DNA from 4 places in the Pseudoalteromonas sp. OF5H-5 genome. Region 4 is predicted to be linked to each of the others. Evidence: predicted binding sites of a transcription regulator. Region 4 holds the regulator's gene; each other region holds the start of a gene.

Region 1 (5,865 bases), on a different contig from region 4:
TTTCGTGGGGTGTAGGCAGTATTTGGGGTTATTTTATCGCCCGTGAACATATCAATATGCAAACCACAACGGATCCATTTGCTTTTACCTGTGACTTTGTACCAAACTTTCCTGCGTTTATGCCGCTGCATGAATGGCTGCCAAGCTTTTTTGCTGCAACGGGTGACTGCGGCAACATAGATTGGTCTTTTGCAGGATTATCTATGCCTGGATGGATGGAAATTATCTTTGCATTTTATAGTGTTGCATTTATTCTTTTCTTATTTTTCCACGTTACCAAAAGAAGTTGAGATATCACATTCATGCATTTTAGGTTAAGCCAAATTGAGCAACTGAGAGCGTTTAAATTACGTGACAAGCAGATGATCTTACGTCTTGCACTTAGCCACCTTGATGCAAAAACAAAGGTCGTGTTAAGAATAGCCAAGTTGCTACTGCTCACACCGTTTTTTGCCTCATTGGTCGTATTTGAAGGCTGGCTGTTATTACCTGTCTTACTCGTGGCAGGATTAATTTATCCGCTACTGACCACACCACTGGAAATACAATTTGGCAAACCCAAGTTAGCTCAGGCAATCGCTGAGTTTAACGCCTCGAATAAGCCCTGATCTTCAATCTACCTGTGTGCGAGCAACTAAGCTCGCACACAATAACTACGACTAGACTCTAATTTTCCCCTCCAGTTTTGCCAATATTCCTTTCCCAATTCCTTTTACTTCCAGCAACTCCGTTGTTGTTTTAAAGCGCCCCATTTTCTTACGGTACTCTACGATGGCTTCAGCTTTACGAATACCAATCCCTGGTAAACTTGAAAGCGCCGAAGCGTCAGCGGAATTAATATCGAGTACAGCACTTTGCTGCTGTGTTTGAGAGACAGATTTTGCTTGATCCGTAGGTTTTGCGAGCACACTTGAACAGCTTAAACCTAGCGCCAATAAAATAGAAAGTATGGTGGGTTTATTGAACATATATACACTCCTTGTGCGTAAAAAGTATCCAAAGCTTACTGCATTTACCTCGGTGAGTGATTGCAGAAGCTTTTTAAATAAAGATTGGAATATTGACTTTGTCAAAAAACATTCATTCTTTCAAAAATCAAAATAAACATTAAGCTTTTGTTTTTAATGAATTTAATTAATTCTACTTCACTCAACAGCACTTGAAAAATTTTCAAAATAACTTGCTTAATCACTCGATTCGATTTACTGTATAAAAAAACAGTGACTAGGGGAATAACCATGGCCGTTATCATCAAATATGTTGTTGAAAGAAATGGAGTCGAGCGTATGACTTTCACGTCTAAAAAAGAAGCTGATGCTTATGATAAGATGCTAGATGTAGCTGAAGCATTGGAAGACATGCTAACGAAAGTTGACGTGCCGCTAAGTGAACAACAAGTTGAATCCCTAGCGCTTGAAATTGCAAAACAAAAAGATGACTTTGTGTCTGTGTTAAAAGGTGGCAAAGTAGCACCAAAGGCCAATACCAAAAACAAATCTGAAAACGAAAAAGCGTCAGATCCAGATAAAGTGACCAAAATTAAGCAAGCCTAAATGATAATAACCACTTACTTCAGTGGGTGGTTTAGGCTGAAAATAAAAAACCGCATGTTCTGCGGTTTTTTATTTTGTGCTGTGTAGCGTGGTATTATTTAATCACGCTTGCCACTGCGTCAGCAAAGTAGTCAATATTGTCTTTGCTTACGCCAGCTACGTTAACGCGGCTAGAGCCTACCATATAGATAGCATATTCAGTGCGTAGTCTGTCAATTTGCTCTTTATTAATACCCAAGAAAGAGAACATACCGTGCTGACGGTCAATGAACGAGAAGTCTTGCTCAACACCTTTTGCAGCTAGGCTTTCTTTGATCAACGTACGTAGACCATTGATACGACCGCGCATTTCGTCAAGTTCGTCGTACCACATTTGCGTAAGTTCAGTACTGCTTAGAATGGTATTTACAATATCAGCACCGTGTGCTGGCGGCATTGAATAGATACTACGAACCACACTAAGTAATACTGAGTTTGAAACATCAGCAGTTGCACTGTCTTTTGCAATGATTGAACACGCACCGATACGCTCGCGGTATAAACCAAAGTTTTTAGAGCAAGATGAACAGATGATCATTTCATCAACTGTATCCGCAACCGTTCTAAGGCCTTGTGCATCTTCTTCAAGGCTAGTACCAAAGCCTTGGTATGCAATATCAATTAATGGCGTAAAGCCTTGCTCTTTTGCAAGTTCAGCAACCACTTTCCATTGCGCTTGATTTAAGTCCATACCACTTGGGTTATGACAACATGCATGAAGTAGTACTACATCACCTTTAGGTACTTGCTTCAGCGCATTGATCATCTCATCAAACAACAACCCTTTGTTTTCGTAGTCGTAGTAAGGATACTCTTTAACTGTTAGACCCGCTGCTTCAAATAGGCTGATGTGGTTTGCCCAAGTTGGAGTCGTAACCCAAACAGTTGCATTGGTGTTGCAACGTTTAATAAATTCGGCAGCAACACGTAATGCGCCAGTACCACCAGGTGCTTGCGCCGTACGTACGCGATTTGCCAATAATGTACTATGCTCTCCAAGTAACAGTGTTTCCATCTTTTGACAGAAGTCTAAATTACCAGCCAAACCAATATAAGATTTTGTCGTTTCGTTTTCTAAACGAAACGCTTCCGCTTTTTTAACCGCTTTAAGTACCGGCGTGTTTCCCTGCTCGTCCTTATAAACACCTACACCAAGGTCAATTTTGTTTGGGTTAGTGTCCTGTTTATAAGCGGCCATCAGGCCTAAAATAGGATCTGTTGGAAGTGGTTTTAGCTCTGAGAACATGGCTTATCTCTTTTATTTTAATTAATGCAAACTCGAGCGGCTGACGCCCGATTCCAGTAGACTTGATGGTAACATAGAGACTTGCATCTCAGTTACCATATTTATCTAGAATTTTATTCATTTTTGTAAACTTGGCAGCACCACAAAGGCGTCAAGTTTACAGCCGGACATTCCGATAATTATTTGGGTAAATATTCAGGGATTCTCGTACATGCTGCTGCAAGCAATGCTAAAATTTCTTCGTTGAAAAATGACTCAAAAAACGCTTCTGCATCAATAATTCCAATACAATTTTGAGCATCATCGAATAATGGCATACAGGTTTCTGCTTTCACCTTTGGATCGCAAATGTAGTACTCTCCACCACTGGCGACATATTGAGGGATGTCATTAATCACTCGAGCTTTAGCACTTAATACCGTTTGAATATTATTTGACGTAGCGGCAAAAGCCTCCGTTATTGGGAATAGCGGTCTACTCGGCGCGCCAGAGTACGCTAATTTGAGAAGTTGTTTCCCTTCATTTGTCGCTCTTGCTTGGTATATGCCAAACCAATCAACAGCTGTAAATTCAACTACCGCTGACACTATCGTTTGTAGCTTAGCAAGCGATTGCTCATTCACCGTGTTCTTTTCAACGTAGTCACTCAGAAAAAAAGGCGCTTCCTGAAGGTGCCCAAACAAGCTACAAGCGCCTCCTTCCCCAAGCTCAGGGATCTGATATGACCACACAGCAAGGCTTGAGTTTTGCTCAATATAAGCATCTAGTTTTTCTAATTGCAGCAAAAGCAATTCGCGGGAGATAGATAATCCACTCAATGAAATATAATCTGACATTTTAGCCATCTAAACATCTAAAGTTAATACAACTTTACCACGCTCTTTATACCTTGCCAACACTAAAAAACAGGTACATAGAGTAATAGGAATAGATATTAAACTAAAGCAGAGGTGAAATGCGCTTGAGTGGAATTTAGACCGATTTGGAGGTGAGTGAATAAATCATTTCTACTTCATTTCCAGCACTGTTGTAGCTAACGCTTTGGGCAATCTCGTTAAGTAAGCTAACACCTCGACCGTGGCTATGCTCTTGCTGCGCTTTATTGCGCTCGCTTGATTCAAAACCATTACCTGAATCACAAATGTTGAAGTATAGCTTTAGCTCTTCAGGGCTATAGCGCACAGAAATAATAATTAGCGCTTCTTTTAGCTCCTTCAAAACACTCTCTCGCAGACTATAGAACTCAAAAAAGCCATCTTCTTTGTTTTTAATCTCAGAATCTAACCCCAGCACTCCGTGATCTAAAGAATTATTGTAGGCCTCGGAGAGTAGTAAGAAGATGTTAGAGCGATGCGCCGAAATACCGTCAACTTCACTAAGCAAGTCCACCAGCTCAAGTACCGGATCTGTCGTTTTCATCTGCTTGGCATCTAAAGATAACGAAATATTAAACGGCAAACTTGAATAATGGTTAGGCGCAGAAACAATTGACTCGCTGGCAACGCAATTAATAATCGCGATACTTAAGTCATCTTGTTGCTCTGTATTGCCAGAAAACTCGCGAACTTCAGAGATAATTTGATCCGTGGAAATATGCTGCCGACTCGCCAGCAAGCGCTTTAACCGTCGTTCACCATACATTTCCCCCCGCTCAGACTCAGACTCGATGATACCGTCTGTCGCCATTACGAGGCGTTGGTCGGGGCTAACTTCAAAATGCAGCAGATTACGTTCAAACTCATCGACTTCTAAAATGCCGAGTGCCATATGTTGGCTCTCAATGGTTTTAATAAGGCTACCATTTCGGTCAACCAGATATAAATCTGGCAAACCACCAAGCCAAGCAGAAACACTTTTCCCTGAGCTGCTCAATTCAATGATTGCTGCTGCACAAAACATATGACCGGGTAATAACTCATTAAGGGCGGTATTGAGCTCAACGGCTATATCACTAACCGCCATCCCCTTTTGCACCATAGTATAGAAAATGCGCGACGCAGGAAGCGCGCCGACCGCAGCTGCTAAACCATGGCCAGTAAAATCACCAAGTAAACAATAAAAGCCACCCATCGGGCTCTTGGCCATTAAAAACATATCGCCATTAAACATTGACGCGGGTGACAAGTGATATTCACAAATCTCAGGATATTCAGATTGTTGTGCAAGCGCATTACTAAAGATGTGCTCAACAATCTCGTGCTCTCGCTCTATTTGGTTATAGTGATATTCTAGTTGTCGGCGTTGTTCGTTGCTTTGTTGGCTGAGCCTACGAGTCCTCGCATGCGCTTTGATTTTGGCTGATAAAATGACTTTATCAAACGGCTTATGAATAAAGTCATCGCCTCCTACAGCGAGACACTTTTCAAAGCTGCTTTGATCTTCAAGTGCAGTGATAAAGATGATGGGGAGGTATACGTCGCCCGCATATTGCTTTATTTTGGGGGCAGTCTCAAAGCCATCCATTACGGGCATGACAACGTCTAGCAGCACGATGTCGATGTCCTGACTTTCGAGAATTTTTAATGCATCACGACCATTGTGCGCACAAAAAACGGTATAAAATTGTTGCTCAAGCATCGCCTTGAGCAGCTTACAGTTTAATACCTGATCGTCGACTACCAAGATATTCATGAGGGGCTAATCTATCGGCGTTCAGTCAATATCAAACTTCTTATCAAAACGAGAGATCTGGAGGATTTTCTTAAGTTGCGGACGACAATTACTAATTTGAATGCTAGAAACTGAGCTTCCTAGTGTTTTTTTCATATTTAACAGCATACCCAAAGCGGAGCTGTCCATATAGTCGGTTTCACGCAGGTCAACAACAACCTTTTCGGTTTGATCATTCACCTCCGCATACGCCTGACGAAACGATTGCACCAAATTAAAGTCGAACTTGCCTCTAATTTGAATGGTTAGTGTCTTACCGTCAGCAGAAGCGTTTTTACTCAAGCTCATCATTAAGCTCCTAAATTATTTTGATTTGTTTCCCCTCACCAATTTAAATATAACGCTTAAAAATCATTT
Region 2 (5,865 bases), on a different contig from region 4:
AGGAGTATCTGGATTTTGTTCTAACTTTAGTTTAATCACCGCAGCTACTTCTACGGCATCCATCGGTGCTTCAGGATCGGTACCGACAGTAACAAAATAGCGACCTTCAGCATCAATGGTTGCAATAATCGGTGGCGAGTCTTTGGTTTCAACCAATTCAGACTCTTCCATCTGAGGTAAGTCTACTTTTACGCCGTGTTGGATAAGTGGAGCCGTTGCCATAAAAATGATTAACAGCACCAACATAACATCAATATAAGGAACGACGTTGATCTCCGCGACGGGACGACGTCTCTTACGCTGATACATTTTGTTTTGCCTCTACTTGTGTTGCAGCCTGACGATAAAGAATGTTAGCGAACTCTTCCATAAAGTTAATGTACTGAGTTTCTAGCTTTTCTACATTTTTGGCAAATCGGTTATACGCCATAACCGCTGGAATTGCCGCAAACAGACCCATGGCTGTTGCAATCAACGCCTCAGCAATACCTGGTGCAACCATTTGCAGTGTCGCTTGTTTCACTTCGCCAAGCGCGATGAAAGCATTCATGATCCCCCAAACAGTACCAAATAGACCGATATAAGGACTGATAGAGCCAACTGTCGCTAAGAAAGAGAGGCTCGATTCTAACTTTTCAATTTCACGAGAAAGCGCGACACGCATTGAACGGTGAGTACCTTCAACAACAATCGAAGGAGATTGGATATTGCCTTTTTTATGCTTTGCAAATTCTTTAAAGCCGGATACAAATAACGCTTCTAACCCTGTTGCACTACCAGCCCTTGCAGCTATTTCATTATAGAGTTTGCTAAGATCCATACCGGACCAAAATTTTTGCTCGAAATTCTTTGATTGGCTTTGGGCTTGAGAAATGACAGTTTTACGTTGAAAAATAATTGCCCAAGAAGCAATAGACAATCCCACCAGGGTCAACATTACAAGTTGTACCAAAAAACTGGCTTTTAAAATTAGATCGACAAAATTTAGTCCCGATTCCACGTTATTATACTCCCAAAAGTGTTTCGGCAATGGTAGCCATTTATATTCTTGCGCTCTACTGAGCAATATCTAGAGATAGACTAGATTTACTACCAAAAGGTTCAGCTAGTTTAACCACACTACAAATACCTTACAATCTCAATACTGCGAATTCATTGTATTTGACGATAAATAGAGCAAAACAGTGTAACTCCCTTTGCTTTACCCAAACTTAAGCAAATTCGGCAATCTCCATCACAGTCTCTAAATATGACCCAAAACTGCATAAAATAGGAGTTTTATGCACAAATAGAGAATAAAACCTCAAAAAACAGATTGGTCTTACCAATTAACAACAGATTATCTAATATTTACATTTTGCGCATTTAACATACAACCCCATATTTTACATGAACTTATACAAATACATCGCCACATTTAAGCTCACTTTTTAGCCTTAATAAAAATTCTGATATTAGTTTTTTTTATCTGAAAAAAGAATTTTTCTAGTTTGATGAAAAACCAAAACCTCTTTAATATACACCCTGTACTGAGCGAGCAGCTGAAGTTTCAGCAAAGCACAGTTACTTGCAATAGGATTCTGATTTTTCGTATTGCTTAGATGATGCATTTTGTGGATAAAACCCAAAGTAACTCATCTTGTTCCCTGGATTACTTCCTTCAACTTGTTGTTTTGCCCGCATTATTTGCGGGCTTTTTTTTGCCTGAAATTTGGTGCACGCCCCTTATTACTCTCCTCGTTTTCTTTAACACTCGATTATTTTGCGGTTTTTATTTAGCACTTGGTTTAAAGGACGAGGCAGTCTACAAATAGTTTAAGCAACGTATAACACACAGGTAAATTACTTCAGCGGTAATGAGTCTTGCTTGAATTGAGCTGATACAAAATTATGGATTTATGCAAACGTGATTTGCAAAACTCTAATGTAGAAATGAAATAGCCGAGTGAATACTCGGCTATGAAGAACAAAGGTGTTTGTTACCCAGCTTGGATTATTCTGGCTTGCTTAGCTCAAAATGCATATAGGCTTTATCAGAGACAATACGTCCTCTTGGCGTGCGTTGAATAAAGCCTTGTTGGATCAAAAATGGTTCTATCACATCTTCGATGGTTTCTTTTTCTTCTCCAATCGCCGCAGCAAGGTTATCAAGACCAACCGGGCCACCGGTAAACTTTTCTATGATTGCCAGCAGATATTTGCGATCCATATAATCGAAGCCACATTTATCAACATCGACCATATCCAGCGCCAAGTGTGCAATCTCTTCAGTGATAGAGCCATCGCCCTTCACTTCAGCAAAGTCTCTTACCCTGCGTAGTAAACGATTTGCTATTCGTGGTGTACCGCGCGCTCGACGCGCCACTTCAGTTGCACCCGACTCGCTGATCTCTAGATTTAAATGATGCGCTGAGCGCGTTACAATCGAAGACAAATCCGCAACCGAGTAAAACTCCAAGCGCTGCACAATACCAAAACGATCTCTTAATGGTGAGGTTAATGAGCCGGCACGTGTCGTTGCACCAACCAAAGTAAAAGGCGGTAAATCCAGTTTAATCGAGCGTGCTGCAGGGCCTTCACCAATCATGATGTCCAATTGGTAGTCTTCCATAGCGGGATAGAGAATTTCTTCCACCTGAGGGCTTAAACGATGGATCTCATCAATAAATAACACATCCCCTTCTTCAAGGTTAGTGAGCAATGCGGCCAAGTCTCCCGCTTTTTCAAGCACAGGTCCCGAGGTGGTTTTTATATTAACCTCAAGCTCGTTTGCGACAATGTTCGCAAGCGTGGTTTTACCTAAACCCGGCGGACCAAATATCAGCAAGTGATCTAAGGCTTCCTGTCTTGAACGTGCCGCCGCTATAAAAATTTCCATTTGCTTTTTGACATGCGGCTGACCGGTATAATCATTTAGTAATTTAGGTCTAATCGCCCTATCTACTAAATCTTCATTACCTTGGATCTCAGGTTCAATTAATCTATCTGCTTCAATCATAGTTACATCATCGATTTAAGAGCGTCTTTAATGATACTCTCGGTCGTCATGCCTTCTCTGTTTACGGCTTTTACCGCTTTTTGTGCTTGAACTTGTTTATACCCTAATGCCATTAAGGCTGCAATCGCTTCATCTGCTGGGGTATCACTTACCGTCGGATGCTCTTGCGGCGCAAGTACAGCGGCATCGCTAAACGGTGTGAGTAAGTCATTGCCAAAGTCTTTTAGCTTATCTTTCATTTCAAGCACTAGGCGCTCAGCGGTCTTTTTACCAACTCCTGGGATCTTAACCAAAGTCGTTGCATCGCCATGATTCACGCAACTAACAAATTGCTCTGCCGACATGCCCGACAAAATTGCAAGTCCGAGCTTTGGACCGACTCCGTTTGCTTTAATTAACGTGCGAAACAATGCACGTGCTATCTTGGTATTAAAACCAAACAGTAACTGCGCATCTTCACGCACCACAAAGTGAGTAAATACGGAAACCGGCTCGCCCACGCTCGGTAATTCATAAAAACAGGTCATTGGCATTTGTACCTCATAACCTATACCTGCAACATCAATTAATATCTCTGGTGGCTGCTTTTCTAACAGTGTTCCGCTTAATTTTCCTATCATCGTTATCTCAACCTTCCTCTTACGGTTTTACGCGCTGCGCCTGCCATTTTTATTAAGTTTTGCCTTGAGTGCGCGTGACAAATCGCCACCGCCAACGCATCTGCTGCATCAGCTTGGGGTGTGCCTGGCAATTTTAATATGCGCTTTACCATTTCCTGTACTTGGGCTTTGTCTGCACCACCGGTACCCGCAACGGCTTGTTTAACTTGCCTTGCCGAATATTCACTCACAACCACTGACTGCATGGTCGCTGCAACAATGGCCGCACCTCGCGCTTGACCAAGTTTTAAGGCTGAGCTTGGATTATGCGCAACGAACACTTGCTCAATCGCAAAGTCGCTCGGCGAAAACTGCTCTATGAGCTGTGTGATCCCTTGATAGATCATTTTTAATCGAGTGGGAAAGTCATGTTCACCAACTTTAATGCAACCGCTCCCCAAATATTGGAACTTTGCACCTTGGTGAGCAATCACACCATAGCCTGTAAATCTTGACCCCGGATCAATTCCTAAAATGACAGCCAAACGCATCGTCTCTTGGTTTTTTGGTTATAATGCCAAAATACTGTATAGATTACCAGTTATAAGCTAGTTCATCTGATCAAAAAAGGCGACCTAAGTCGCCTCTTTTACATCAGGTTGACGAACTTACTCGCCTTCACCTTGCTCTGTTAACTGCTTTTCTATTGAGATAGCAAGCTCTTTTAGCGCATCTGGGTTTGCAGGGCTTGGCGCATCAGTCATCAAGCACGACGCTTGCGTCGTTTTCGGGAACGCAATAACGTCACGGATGTTGTCAGTGCCACACAGTAGCATCACCAAACGGTCAAGACCGAATGCCAAACCTGCGTGCGGAGGCGTGCCATACTTCAGAGCATCAAGTAAGAAACCAAACTTCTCTTGCTGCTCAGACTCTTCAATGCCTAGGATCCTGAACGCAGCCTGTTGCATTTCGTTGTTGTGAATACGAACCGAACCGCCACCGACTTCGTAGCCGTTAAGTACCATATCGTATGCATCAGAAAGTGTACCTGCTGGATTTGCTTCAAGGTCCGCAGCACTTACGCCTTTAGGCGCGGTAAACGGATGGTGTACCGCGTGTAGGTTACCTTCGTCGTCTTCTTCGAACATCGGGAAGTCAACAACCCAAAGTGGTGCCCACTTAGTTAGATCAGTGATTTCTAAATCAAGACCAATCTTCAGACGTAGCGCGCCCATCGCTTCGTTTACAGTATTACGCTTGTCTGCGCCGAATAGAATAATGTCACCTGTGTTTGCGCCTGTGCGCTCAAGCAGTGCATTGATCACTTCTTCATTCAAGAACTTAGCGATTGGTGACTGTACGCCCTCGCTACCCGCATCACGGTCGTTCACTTTCATCCAGGCAAGGCCTTTCGCACCGTAAATACCTACAAACTTAGTGTATTCATCGATTTGCTTACGTGAAAGTTGTGCGCCACCAGGTACTGATAGTACTGCAACACGACCTTTTTCGTCATTCGCAGGGCCACTTAGTACTTTAAATTCAACGTCTTTTACGATGTCTGCAACGTCGATAAGCTCAAGCGGGTTACGTAGGTCTGGTTTATCCGAACCATATTTGCTCATCGCTTCGCTGTATGGCATCACAGGGAACTCACCCAAATCCACATCTAGGAAAGACTGCCACATTTCACGGATCATTTTTTCTGTCACGCCACGAACTTGGTCTGAGCTCATAAATGACGTTTCGATATCTATCTGAGTGAACTCTGGCTGGCGATCGGCACGTAAGTCTTCATCACGGAAACACTTTACGATTTGATAGTAGCGGTCAAAACCAGACATCATTAGTAGCTGCTTAAATAGCTGTGGCGACTGCGGTAGCGCATAGAAACTGCCTTTGTGGACACGACTTGGTACTAGATAGTCGCGTGCACCTTCAGGTGTCGCTTTCGTTAGTACTGGCGTTTCAATGTCTAAGAATGCATTTTCATCCAAGAAACGACGCACAAAGCTACTCGCTTTAGCACGCATTTTAATGCGATCGCTCATTTCTAGACGACGTAGGTCTAAATAACGGTACTTAAGACGACGCTCTTCAGAGTTTTGCTGATTGAAGTCAAGCGGTAATGGTTCTGAACGGTTGATAATGGTTAAGCCAGTGCCTAAGATCTCAACTTCACCGGTTGCCATGTCTTTGTTTACTTGGCTTTCAGGACGCGCACGGACAACACCTTTGATCTGAACACAGAACTCTTGGCGCAAC
Region 3 (5,865 bases), on a different contig from region 4:
CTTTTTCTTCATAATATCTAAGTGTGGATGCGGGTAAACCAGACTTCTTTGCAACTTCACTGATATCCATTCTTGCCCTTGACTTAAAGTTAACTTGAACTAGTAGGATAGCGGCTATCAGTAAAAAAGAGGAGTAAAAATAGTGGAAAGCCTATATTCGATGTTAATGCCAGCAGTCGCGATTGGCGTAGGTGCAACGCTTGTTATGGATTTGTGGGCATTTATGCTCAGTCGCGTGTTTGCCATAAAGGGCTTAGATTATGCATTGGTTGGTAGATGGATTGGACACTTGTGTAAAGGTCAACTCACGCATCAAGGTATCGGGCACAGTAAACCAATATCTGGTGAAGGTGTCATTGGCTGGTGCATGCATTATCTCATTGGGATTGTATTCGCCTTGGTGTTACTTCTGAGCGTGGGCAAGCCTTGGTTGACTGAGCCTAGTCTTTTCATTGCGTTAGTTTTTGGCTTAATAACGTGTGTTTTTCCATTTTTTATTATGCAACCCTGTTTTGGTGCAGGGGTAGCAGCATCTAAATTACCAGAGCCGAATAAGGCAAGGGTAAAAAGTATGGCAGCACATTTTATTTTTGGCTTTGGATTGTTTTTAAGCTCGTTTATATATGTAAGCTTGTTGTGAGATAACACAATAAAAGGTGGTGGAGGGAGCTGGATTCGAACCAGCGAAGGCTGAGCCGTCAGATTTACAGTCTGATCCCTTTGGCCGCTCGGGAACCCCTCCATCGTTTGGAGCGTTTACTTTAAAAGTGGTGGAGGGAGCTGGATTCGAACCAGCGAAGGCTGAGCCGTCAGATTTACAGTCTGATCCCTTTGGCCGCTCGGGAACCCCTCCATACATTTTAAAGCGTTACAATTTGAAAGTGGTGGAGGGAGCTGGATTCGAACCAGCGAAGGCTGAGCCGTCAGATTTACAGTCTGATCCCTTTGGCCGCTCGGGAACCCCTCCGAAATTGTAACTGTTGTTTATGGTGGAGGGAGCTGGATTCGAACCAGCGAAGGCTGAGCCGTCAGATTTACAGTCTGATCCCTTTGGCCGCTCGGGAACCCCTCCTAAACAACGGCGGTGATAATAACAAAGTTTTTTTCGAAGTAAAGAAAACTACTAAAGTTTTTCGGAAAAAGGCCGATAAATTCATAATTAGCAAAATAATCGGTTGGAATACATGCAAATTGATGGCGTTTTAATCAGTGAGTCGCAATTAGGATCCGCATTGAACATTAGTGTTCATGAGACGCGCTCTGCCGATTTTGCCATGCTGTTATCTATGCTATCAACCGATGCATTAGATTTTAGCCAATTTCACCTACCAAAATCTGAAGCTGCCGCAAAAGATAACTCAGAAGAAACACTAAAAAAGCAATTTGAAATAGGTCCACAAAAGCCGCTTGCGCCAAAAGAGTACAATATGCTTATTGGTCAGCATAACGCGCAGCTGGTATCTATGGGGGCGATGGCAACCTTGCGATTGCAAGAAAATTTAAATCCAGAACCTTTTGCCGCACGAAATGATAAAAAGCATATTCCACTCGAAGTCGTAGAAAATTTGGAACCAGCGGTTAAAAGACGTTTGGCGAGCGCGCAAGGTAAACTGGCCTTAGTTGCTGATAAGGCAATGGATGCGGCTGGTTTTTATGATCAAATTGCAACGGGTGATATGCAGAGTATGTTACGCGCGACGGCGTAACAACATTAGCTGCTTTTACTCCTTCAAAATTGAGCAAATTTAAGACAAACTGGTATTAAACTTGCTGTTTTACAGCTGTTTGCTTCGTTACTAGACTGACATAAAACGCTATGCTTATCGTGCTTCATGTCTAATACCAATTGAATTAATTCTCTAATCAATTTGAAGGGTGAAATAGCATATTAGCTTCGTTAAAAATTTCTCATTTAGAACAACTAAATAGCAAAATTTTTGCCTAGCTACTAAAGCTATTTCCCCGCTTCAAGATAGATCATTTACTTAATACAACTGGTATAAGCTAAACGGCCTTTAATCATCCTTAGCTCGTTTCAAGCCTTTTTTATTGCTTTGTATCTAATCTCTAGTTCAGACTATTTTAGCTACCGTGGCACTTTTTATACTTTTTATCACTGCCGCACGGACAGAGGTCATTTCTGCCTACCTTGGTTGTAGGTGTATCGTACAATTCACCATCTAAGTAATACCATCTGCCTGCTTCGGTAATAAAATTTGACCGCTCATGGAGTATATAGTGTGTGTTTTCTGCGATATAGTGCGCCTTAAACTCAACGATCCCCTGAGTAGCTTCTACTACTTCTTCTAGCACTTCCAATTTTATAAAGTGTGCATAATTAGCAAATGCAGCAATATCGTCGATATTGTTTTGTGCTTGTTTAGCCTGGGCATAGGTGTCATGAATATACTTTGCATCTTTTAAGCAGTATGCAGTATAGCGAGAGCGCATGAGTATTTGTGGACGCTCTGCGAATTTTTGTCCCTTAAGGTACGGCTCACAACATTGCGAATAGGGAAGGGATGAATTGCAATAACAAGACATAAAAACTTCAGTTTTAACAAATTTATATCCTGTTATTGTAGCTTGTTAAGCGCTTTGAAAACAGTGGATCGCAACGTCAGATACCGGCAGTTCCATTTTGTTGATAGTTTGCACTGATGCAATATCAGTCCAAATCACCACTGCAGCGAAATTACCATTGCTGATAGCACTTTTAAGTACATACTCAAGGTCGTATATGTGCTTTTGCCTAATGACGAGCAACTTACTTGCATCAACTGAAGCGCTTTCTAGTAGTGACTTGTTTGGTACATTATCGGGTGCAACGAGTAGCGTCCACCCTTGTTTATGCTGACATTTATGTAAAACTTTAAGTAACTCTAAACTAGCGACGATCTCATCTTCAACTATCACATTATTGATTTCGTTAAGTGTGTAATAAGTTGAATTGTTTGGCTGTAGAAGTGCATTGCTGTGTAACATAATTGTCTCACTGGTTATCTATACAGTATTTGTATACAGTAGTTTATACAGTGTGTGAATGCAAGGAAAATTGCTAGCTTTTTAATCAATATTCAAGCTTAATTTTTATTTAGTTTAAATTTTCAATATAAAACAAGTGGTTGTGATTTTTTTGAAATGAGAGCTTAATTGACGAAAGTTCAGTATGAGTAAAGCAAGGAAGTTTTCTCAGCTGCGATACAGTAGTTTTCCTACTGTATCATTTTGATCGTCGCGGAGGGAAAGCGTACGTTTACTTAAGAGAGGCTTAGCTACGCCTAGCCTACGTTTTTTTGGAGAGTCAAATTTAATTTACTGGCTAATATGCTGTAGTTGATGAATTTGCTCGTAAAGTGTTGCAGCATAGCACTGTGCATCTCTAAAGCGCTTAGTTGTTAGGAAGCGGCGTACATCTAGTAGTACCTGTTCGGCGCCTTTGTGCCCTTGGCTGCTGGCCAAACTTAACCAAGCGGCTGCATGAAAGGGGCTGGGTGGCACTCCTTGACCTTTCATAAACAACAAACCTAAAAAGAACTGTGCCTTCAAATCACCAGACATCGCCGCCAGTCTTAGCCATTTTGCCGCAAGCGGAAAAGATTTTTCTTTTAGGTAATAGAGGCCTTTTTTCAAAGCTTGGGTATTGTCGTGAAGATCTGGGAATTTTGCGTCCGCTTTTAATGGCGACGTTACAAATTCAAGCACATTCAGCAGCTGCTGTTCTAAGTCATGGTTTGCTGAGTTGTCGGTGCTATTTTGATCCATATCTTTATTCGCAATAATGTTGATAAGCAGAGTGTAGCTGAATTTTAACTATTTTGTCCGAGTTTTAAAGTGATTCGTGTTAAAATCCAACCACTTGTTCCTTAAATTTGTAATTTTAGTTATGCTCGAGCGGTTATTTTCACTGCAAGCTATGCACACCAATGTAAGAACTGAGGTGATTGCTGGCTTGACGACATTCGTTACTATGGTTTACATCGTTTTCGTAAACCCTGCAATGCTAGCAGAAGCTGGCATGGATCACGGCGCTGCTTTTGTAGCAACTTGTATCGCAGCCGCAATCGGCTGTTTTATTATGGGACTATGGGCAAACTATCCTTTAGCGCTTGCGCCTGGAATGGGCTTAAACGCCTTTTTTACCTATGGTGTTGTGCTTGGCATGGGCTATACATGGCAAAGTGCATTAGGCGCGGTATTTATGTCGGGCTGTTTATTTCTATTTTTGAGCGTATTCAAAGTACGCGAATGGGTGATCCAAGCTATTCCCATTGTGCTAAAGCGTGCGATCGCGGCAGGTATTGGCGCATTCTTAGCCTTAATCGCGCTAAAGAACGCGAAAATTGTTATCGCAAGCGATGCGACATTAGTACAACTTGGTGATATCACTTCTCCCGGCCCGCTATTAGCCATTGCGAGCTTTTTTGTGATTGCGGCGCTTATGTACCGTGAAGTCAAAAGTGGCGTGCTTATCAGCATTTTAATGGTAACGGGTATTGCGTGGGGGCTTGGGCTTGTAGATTATCACGGGGTTGTTGATATCCCCCCAAGCATCGCGCCGACCTATATGCAGTTGGATTTGAGCGGAATTTTTGAGCTTTCCATGCTTAGCGTGGTGTTTGCATTTTTATTTGTCGATTTATTTGATACCAGTGGCACATTGGTTGCGGTGACTCAAAAGGCCGGATTATCTGACGAACATGGTCGCATGCCAAGGTTGGGTAGGGCACTGTCAGCTGACAGCACTGCGACGATTGCAGGCTCAGTGCTCGGTACTTCAACGACGACTTCATACATTGAATCAGTGTCGGGTGTATCTGTCGGTGGTCGCACAGGGTTGACGGCCGTGGTCGTGGGGATCTGCTTCTTACTCATGATGTTCTTTGCGCCATTGGCACAGATGGTTCCTGCATATGCGACGGCAGGCGCGATATTGTATGTGTCGGTATTAATGCTACAAAACCTAAAGTTGATTAATTGGGATGAGATGAGCGATGCTATTCCGGTGAGTGTTGTGTTATTGATGACACCGCTCACGTTTTCAATCGCGCATGGTATTGCTTTGGGTTTTATTTCTTATACGGCAGTTAAGTTGGCGTGTAATAAGGCAAATGAAATCAGTATCAGCGTTTGGGTACTGACAGCACTCTTTATCGTTAAGTTTGCTTTTGGTTAAGCAAGTGGGTTTACTTCATTTGTAATAAAAAAGGCTGGGAGACCAGCCTTTCACGTAAATTATGGTGTTACCACTTCTTCTTCGGTGCAAACAATACGTCCAAGTCGTCTTGTTCTTGCTCTGCTTTCTTTTTCACCGCTGATGCGTTGGACGCTCTAAGTTCGCTGCTGATCTCTTCTAAATAACCTTCCAGCTGTGCTTTTTTCTCTTTTACATAGTCATCATTGTATGAGACGGCGCAAATTGTAGCGTAAGCTTTTTCAAAGTATTGTCTTGCTGAACCGACCATGTTTGCGGTTCTCGCTGAAAGCCCTCGTTTTATCTGGCTTTCAACATTGATTTTAAGCTGAAAGCGCTCCAGCCTACGGTCTTCATTAACGAACAGTTGAGTGTCTACTTTACCTTTACTATGCTCTGAGCGTAGTAGTTGGCGTAATTTCTTTATGCCTTGAACTAATGCGATAATTTGTTTGTCGTTGTCTGGAAGTGCTATCGAGTCTGAGTCAGCTGCTTTTTCAGGCTGAGTATTTAAGCGCTCTTGCGACTCGTGTAAGCGACTTTTTAATTCTTTCGAAGTCGGAGACAACTCCACCATTGCGGCTAAAGCATCGTGCACGCGGCGCTGAATAATACGGATCATGACTTCAGACATCGGAATATTGCTGCCATTCATGATGACGTCTTCCGCT
Region 4 (5,865 bases):
TACAAACAGGCACAACCAAACAACATCAACAAAATGCCAATACCAAGCCCCAGCTTGAAAAGCAAAGTGGTTCTTAGCGGTAAAGTGGCCCTTCAACACCCTGATCCATATAACGAAAAGAATAATCGCGCCAAGAGTGACATGAAAGCCATGAAATCCTGTCAGTAAAAAGAATGTATTACCGTAAACCCCCGACTGGAGAGTTAACCCCAGATCTTGGTAAGCGTGAATATACTCTTCCACTTGCAAGGTTAAGAATGCGACGCCAAGTAGTACTGTTAATCCCAAGAACGCCTTTACTTTCGCCCGTTGCTCTTTTTCTAAAGCTACATGAGCAAAGCTAAGGGTGACTGATGATGCTAATAGAATAATCGTATTGATCAGTGGAAGTCCCTGCCAACCCATAGCTTGAGTGACAGTTCCATCTGGAGTTGTGAGCAATGGCCATACAGCTTCAAATTGAGGCCATAAAACCTCATTGGTACTGGCATTATTACTTGCACCGCCTAACCACGGCACAGCTATCATTCGTGCATAGAAAAGTGCACCAAAAAAAGCAGCAAAAAACATAACCTCGGAAAAGATAAACCATCCCATTCCTTGCTTGAACGAACGATCCATTTGGGCAGAATATAACCCATTTTGAGATTCTTGGATCACATTCCTGAACCAACCAAAAATCATATAGATCAGCACAGCAATACCCACGAGCAGTAGCATTACTCCACTATTACTGGTTGATTTAAGTTGAATAATCGTTAAGCCAGCGCCAACAGCGATAAAGAAAAGTGCAAAAGCCCCGACGATTGGCCATGGACTTTGCTCAGGCACGTAATATTTTTCTTGTTCATGGTTCATATTTGAACTCCTCTCGAGCAACTAGCATATTCAGTCCATCACTGTCTTGTTTGCTAACTCGCTCTGTAATATCAAACAACGTATATGAAAGCGTGAGTTCCTCAACATCACTTGGTAGCTCCGTATCTACATAAAACCTCAAGACAAACTCAACTTCTTCTTTGCCTTTCATTGATTGCTGATCAAAACAAAAGCAGGCCATTTTGTGTAAATACTTTGCAGCTTTCCCCGGGGACACTGAAGGGATCGCTTGCAACACACGCTCACTATCACTCAAGTTTTTTGCAATAAATTTGACATCGGTTAGCTTACCGGGTTGAACACTAACCGAATGTTCGACTGCATCGACCTTAAATGGCGCCTGGCTTTGACTATGCGTTGTGAAGCTCACATCTACTTGTCGACTTTGTGCAATTGACTCGCTCTGCTTTGCGATTTCCATGGATGGCTTACCATTTAGGCCTGTGACATCACAAAAAACGTCATATAGAGGAACCAGTGCAAAGGCAAAAGCAAACATACCTAGCGTCAACAAGATAAGCTTCTTAAGCAGGCGGCCATGTTGCATTACTTAATCTCCGGTGGCGTTGAAAAGGTATGATAAGGAGCCGGAGATGGTACTTGCCACTCTAATCCCTCTGCCCCATCCCATACTTTCCCAGAGGCCTGCTCTCCACCTTTTATACATTTATAAACCACTGCAACAAACAACAGTTGAGAAAGACCGAATGCAAACCCTCCGATACTAATGATCGCGTTGAAATCAGCGAACTGTAGAGCATAGTCAGGGATCCGCCTTGGCATGCCAGCAAGACCAACAAAGTGCATTGGGAAGAACAATACGTTCACACTAACCAAGGAGAGCCAAAAGTGAAATTTAGCCAATTTGATATCAAACATGTGCCCCGTCCACTTTGGTAACCAATAATATGCGGCGGCCATTATTGAGAACACAGCTCCCGTAACTAACACGTAATGGAAATGCGCGACAACGAAGTAAGTATCGTGATATTGGAAATCGGCGGGAGTAATCGCTAACATCAAACCGGAAAATCCACCAATTGTGAAAAGTACGATGAATGCAATAGCAAAAAGCATAGGCACCTCAAAACTAATAGCACCTCGCCACATTGTAGCTACCCAATTAAAAACCTTAACGCCAGTAGGCACTGAAATGAGCATAGTTGCATACATAAAAAACAACTCACCAGCTAAAGGCATACCCGTTGTAAACATATGATGAGCCCAAACGACGAACGACAGCAGTGCAATTGAAGCGGTTGCATAAACCATTGATGCATAGCCAAACAGTTTCTTTCTTGAAAATGTCGGTACTATCGTAGAGATTATGCCGAAGGCAGGTAATATCATGATGTACACTTCAGGATGACCAAAAAACCAGAATATATGCTGGAACATAACAGGATCACCACCACCTGCTGCATCAAAAAAGCTCGTTCCAAAGAACTTGTCTGTCAGCACCATAGTTACGGCGCCAGCAAGTACCGGCATAACAGCTATCAGAAGAAATGCAGTTATCAACCAGGTCCAGACAAATAAAGGCAACTTCATCCATGTCATACCTGGAGCTCTAAGATTGACGATGGTCACGATAACGTTGATAGCACCCATAATAGAGCTAATGCCCATTATATGAACAGCAAAAACAAAAAACGCAGTATTGTCATTGCTGTACGTTGTAGATAGTGGCGCATAAAAAGTCCAACCGAAAGCAGGCCCGCCGCCTTCCAAAAATAATGACATCAGTAAAATTGCAAATGCAAAAGGTAGTATCCAAAAACTCCAGTTATTCATTCTCGGTAACGCCATATCAGGAGCACCAATCATCATTGGGATCATCCAGTTGGCAAGACCTGTAAATGCGGGCATTACTGCGCCAAATACCATTATTAGTCCATGCACTGTCGTCATTTGATTAAAAAAATGCGGATCTACAAGCTGTAACCCAGGTTGGAAAAGCTCGGCTCGGATCACCATCGCCATAGCACCGCCAATTAAAAACATGGTTAGTGAGAACAATAAATACAGTGTTCCAATGTCTTTATGATTGGTAGTAAACAGCCAGCGCTTTAAGCCTTTGGGAGCTGTATGGTGTGAATGTTCGTCTACGATGGCACTCATTACTTACCCTCCTCTAGTGCATCTATCTCACGCTGTATTTGGCTTGGCTGAATAACATCGCCAGTGTCATTACCCCAGCTATTTCTTTTATAGGTGATCACCCCCGCGATCTGCTTAATTGTTAATTGCTTTGCGAAAGATTGCATCGCAGTTCCTGGGCGACCTAAAAGTAGAATATCTATATGAGCTTTAATATCTCCAGTGACGACTTTACTTCCTTTCATTGCAGGGAAGACTCCTGGTAGCCCAAGCCCAGTTGGTTGATGGCAAGCTGCGCAATAAGCCATGTAAGTTTGTTCCCCAACCTCCATTAACTCTTCTTTCGAAAGAGTTTGTTGCGCAACTGCCTGTGACTCCGCCTCTGCTTTTGCTTTTTCAGCTTTAGCATCGTTAAGCCAACTATCAAATTTATCAGGACTTACGGCCTCGACGACGATTGGCATAAAGCCATGATCTTTGCCACATAATTCAGCACATTGGCCTCTATAAATTCCCTCATCGTTTACCTTTGCCCATGCCTCATTTATAAATCCCGGATTGGCATCCTTCTTCACCGCAAAATCAGGCACCCACCAAGAATGGATGACATCATCCGAGGTCATCAAAAAGCGGACTTTCCTATCTGTAGGAATAACTAAATGCTTATCAACTTCAAGCAGGTAATTTTCATTTTTTTCTTTAAGATCACTAATTTCATCTTTCGAAGTAGAGAGCAAAGAATAGAACTCAACATCATGCCCCATATACTCATAGTGCCATTTCCACTGAGAGCCTGTGACCTTAATGGTCAGATCAGCTTTACTCGTGTCTTCCATAGCAATAAGCGTTTTTGTGGCTGGTATTGCCATACCAATGAGTATCAGGAAGGGAATTGCAGTCCAAAGTATTTCCACTTTGGTGCTTTCATGAAATTGCGCCGCAACAACGCCTTTTGACTTTCTGTGTTTTATAAGCGCCCAAAACATAATCCCAAATACAATCACTCCAATGACACAACATATTAGAAATATGGTCATGTGAAGCTCATACACTTGATGACTAATGTCTGTAACACCTTGCCTCATATTGTAAGCGCTGTTAGCAAGTGAGGGCATGGCGATTAGCACCGCGATGAATGCTACAACTAATCGACAAATTTTCATTTGACGTCTCCTTCAAGACAACTCGTGGTTGTCTCTTGTTATTATTGGATGACTGTCATATTGTCTATTTGTACATAGACTTACTGCACGACTATTAACCAATTAGTCAAAAAACAAACAAATTGCAAGATTTTCGAGAAGACCGACTTTAGAATCAAAACTGGGGACTATAGGGAGTAAAACGAAGAATGATGAAAAATAGTGTATAAAGATCAGAAAACTAAAAATATTACTAAATGATTAAAGTCACTATAATTATCTAACTTTCACACAGTTAGAAAAGTTAATTATTACTTTCTAAACAAAATATAGTTAAAGCAAGCGCAACTTTATATTTAACGCTACGCTCGCTCTCATAAACTACATCCAGTCTGCACTTCGGATAACACCGACAGCTAACCCTTCAATGGAGAAATTTTGATGTTCTAGATCTACTTCAATCGCTTTAAATTCTTCATTCTCAGCATGTAAAAAAACTTTCTTTCCTTTCTTTTCAAGACGTTTAACAGTCACATCTTCTTCTACACGAGCAACTATCACTTGCCCATTTTCTGCCACTTGAGTTCTGTGAACAGCCAATAGGTCACCATCTATAATACCAATATCCTTCATGCTCATACCATTAACTCTCAAAAGGTAATCAGCATTAGGTTTAAAAAAACTAGCATCTACATTACAGTGGCTTTCTACATGTTGCTCTGCCAAAATAGGCTCACCAGCAGCAACACGACCAATAATAGGCAAACCAAGTTGTTCTGATTCATCCTCTACAAGTCGAATCCCTCGGCTTGCGCCTGGGACCATTTCGATAACTCCCTTTTTCGCAAGCGCTTTCAGGTGCTCTTCCGCTGCATTTGCACTCTTAAAACCCAAAGCATCAGCTATTTCAGCACGAGTTGGAGGCATGCCTGTATCTTTTATGAATACTTTTATTAATTCAAAGATTTGTTCTTGTCGTTTTGTTAGAGGACGCATTAACTGGTATTCCATACAGTGGTTTATTTACTGTAAGTATATACAGCTCAAAAAAAAATCGCAAATGTTTCTTTCTTCGCCATATTTTAAGTGTATTTATTGATAGCATTAATTAGATCAGCATTAAACAAGAATCGAAGTCTGTGCTTCAGAGCATAACCTACGACTCTACGAAATAAGGATTATTAAGATTTAGGGCTGATAAATCACCTCCTACCATTTTGCACTGTGCTGATACTGTGGTGGGAGCGCATTTACTTAGGTTTAGAAAATCTGGCGAGGCTTTTTATATCTCAAATTTCTATACCTCAAATAGCAAAAAACCCGTCGCATTGCTACAACGGGTTTTGATGTACATGGGTGTTCCACATTATTTTTGAGCCGAAACTTTCATTGCAAGCCATCGGCGGGTGAACCACCTCCCACCATGTTGCACTGTGCCTATACTGTGGTAGGAGCGAGTTTACCTCGCGAGGTTTTTTCGGAATTTCATTGCAACCCCTCGGCGGGTAAACCGCCTCTTAGCATGTTGCACTGTGCTGATACTGTGGTGGGAGCGAGTTCACCTCGCGATGTGTTGATTGGCTTGTGAGGCTTTCTATATCCCGAAATTATAACCCCCAAACAACAAAAAACCCGTTGCATCTCTGCAACGGGTTTTGATGTACATGGATGTTCGAATGTCGATGAAGTTCATGGATGAACGCTTTTCATCAACCTCTTATTTGGCCCTGGCTCGCTACGAAGT

The links. The regulator LexA, encoded in region 4, represses DNA repair genes until DNA is damaged. The targets are predictions, from matches to a motif close to TACTGTATNNNNATACAGTA.
Region 1: L1271_RS02315 (YebG family protein) is a predicted target of LexA. The motif match lies at 1,204-1,223, and genes of this name have one in related genera.
Region 2: ruvC (crossover junction endodeoxyribonuclease RuvC) is a predicted target of LexA. The motif match lies at 4,181-4,200, and genes of this name have one in related genera.
Region 3: L1271_RS23590 (SulA-like leucine-rich domain-containing protein) is a predicted target of LexA. The motif match lies at 2,994-3,013, and genes of this name have one in related genera.

Annotation. Positions count from the first base shown of each region.
Region 1 is NZ_JAKGBF010000001.1:504,060-509,924, reverse strand. Features, by position in the region: gene dsbB (disulfide bond formation protein DsbB) at 1-290, shown strand, start outside; gene L1271_RS02325 (hypothetical protein) at 303-608, shown strand; gene L1271_RS02320 (ComEA family DNA-binding protein) at 660-968, opposite strand; gene L1271_RS02315 (YebG family protein) at 1,239-1,553, shown strand; gene L1271_RS02310 (amino acid aminotransferase) at 1,648-2,838, opposite strand; gene L1271_RS02305 (GAF domain-containing protein) at 3,018-3,683, opposite strand; gene L1271_RS02300 (fused response regulator/phosphatase) at 3,811-5,469, opposite strand; gene L1271_RS02295 (STAS domain-containing protein) at 5,491-5,796, opposite strand.
Region 2 is NZ_JAKGBF010000005.1:67,302-73,166, reverse strand. Features, by position in the region: gene tolR (protein TolR) at 1-309, opposite strand, end outside; gene tolQ (protein TolQ) at 296-1,000, opposite strand; gene ruvB (Holliday junction branch migration DNA helicase RuvB) at 1,994-2,998, opposite strand; gene ruvA (Holliday junction branch migration protein RuvA) at 3,001-3,618, opposite strand; gene ruvC (crossover junction endodeoxyribonuclease RuvC) at 3,621-4,142, opposite strand; gene aspS (aspartate--tRNA ligase) at 4,266-5,865, opposite strand, start outside.
Region 3 is NZ_JAKGBF010000028.1:14,253-20,117, reverse strand. Features, by position in the region: gene L1271_RS23630 (helix-turn-helix domain-containing protein) at 1-70, opposite strand, end outside; gene L1271_RS23625 (DUF2938 domain-containing protein) at 143-640, shown strand; tRNA gene L1271_RS23620 (tRNA-Tyr) at 658-742, opposite strand; tRNA gene L1271_RS23615 (tRNA-Tyr) at 769-853, opposite strand; tRNA gene L1271_RS23610 (tRNA-Tyr) at 883-967, opposite strand; tRNA gene L1271_RS23605 (tRNA-Tyr) at 988-1,072, opposite strand; gene L1271_RS23600 (VC2046/SO_2500 family protein) at 1,185-1,706, shown strand; gene L1271_RS23595 (YchJ family protein) at 2,083-2,544, opposite strand; gene L1271_RS23590 (SulA-like leucine-rich domain-containing protein) at 2,590-2,985, opposite strand; gene L1271_RS23585 (tetratricopeptide repeat protein) at 3,316-3,765, opposite strand; gene L1271_RS23580 (NCS2 family permease) at 3,887-5,176, shown strand; gene L1271_RS23575 (hypothetical protein) at 5,244-5,865, opposite strand, start outside.
Region 4 is NZ_JAKGBF010000024.1:8-5,872, reverse strand. Features, by position in the region: gene L1271_RS22440 (cytochrome c oxidase subunit 3) at 1-858, opposite strand, end outside; gene L1271_RS24995 (DUF2909 family protein) at 1-77, shown strand, start outside; gene L1271_RS22435 (cytochrome c oxidase assembly protein) at 848-1,426, opposite strand; gene ctaD (cytochrome c oxidase subunit I) at 1,426-3,000, opposite strand; gene coxB (cytochrome c oxidase subunit II) at 3,000-4,142, opposite strand; gene lexA (transcriptional repressor LexA) at 4,503-5,117, opposite strand.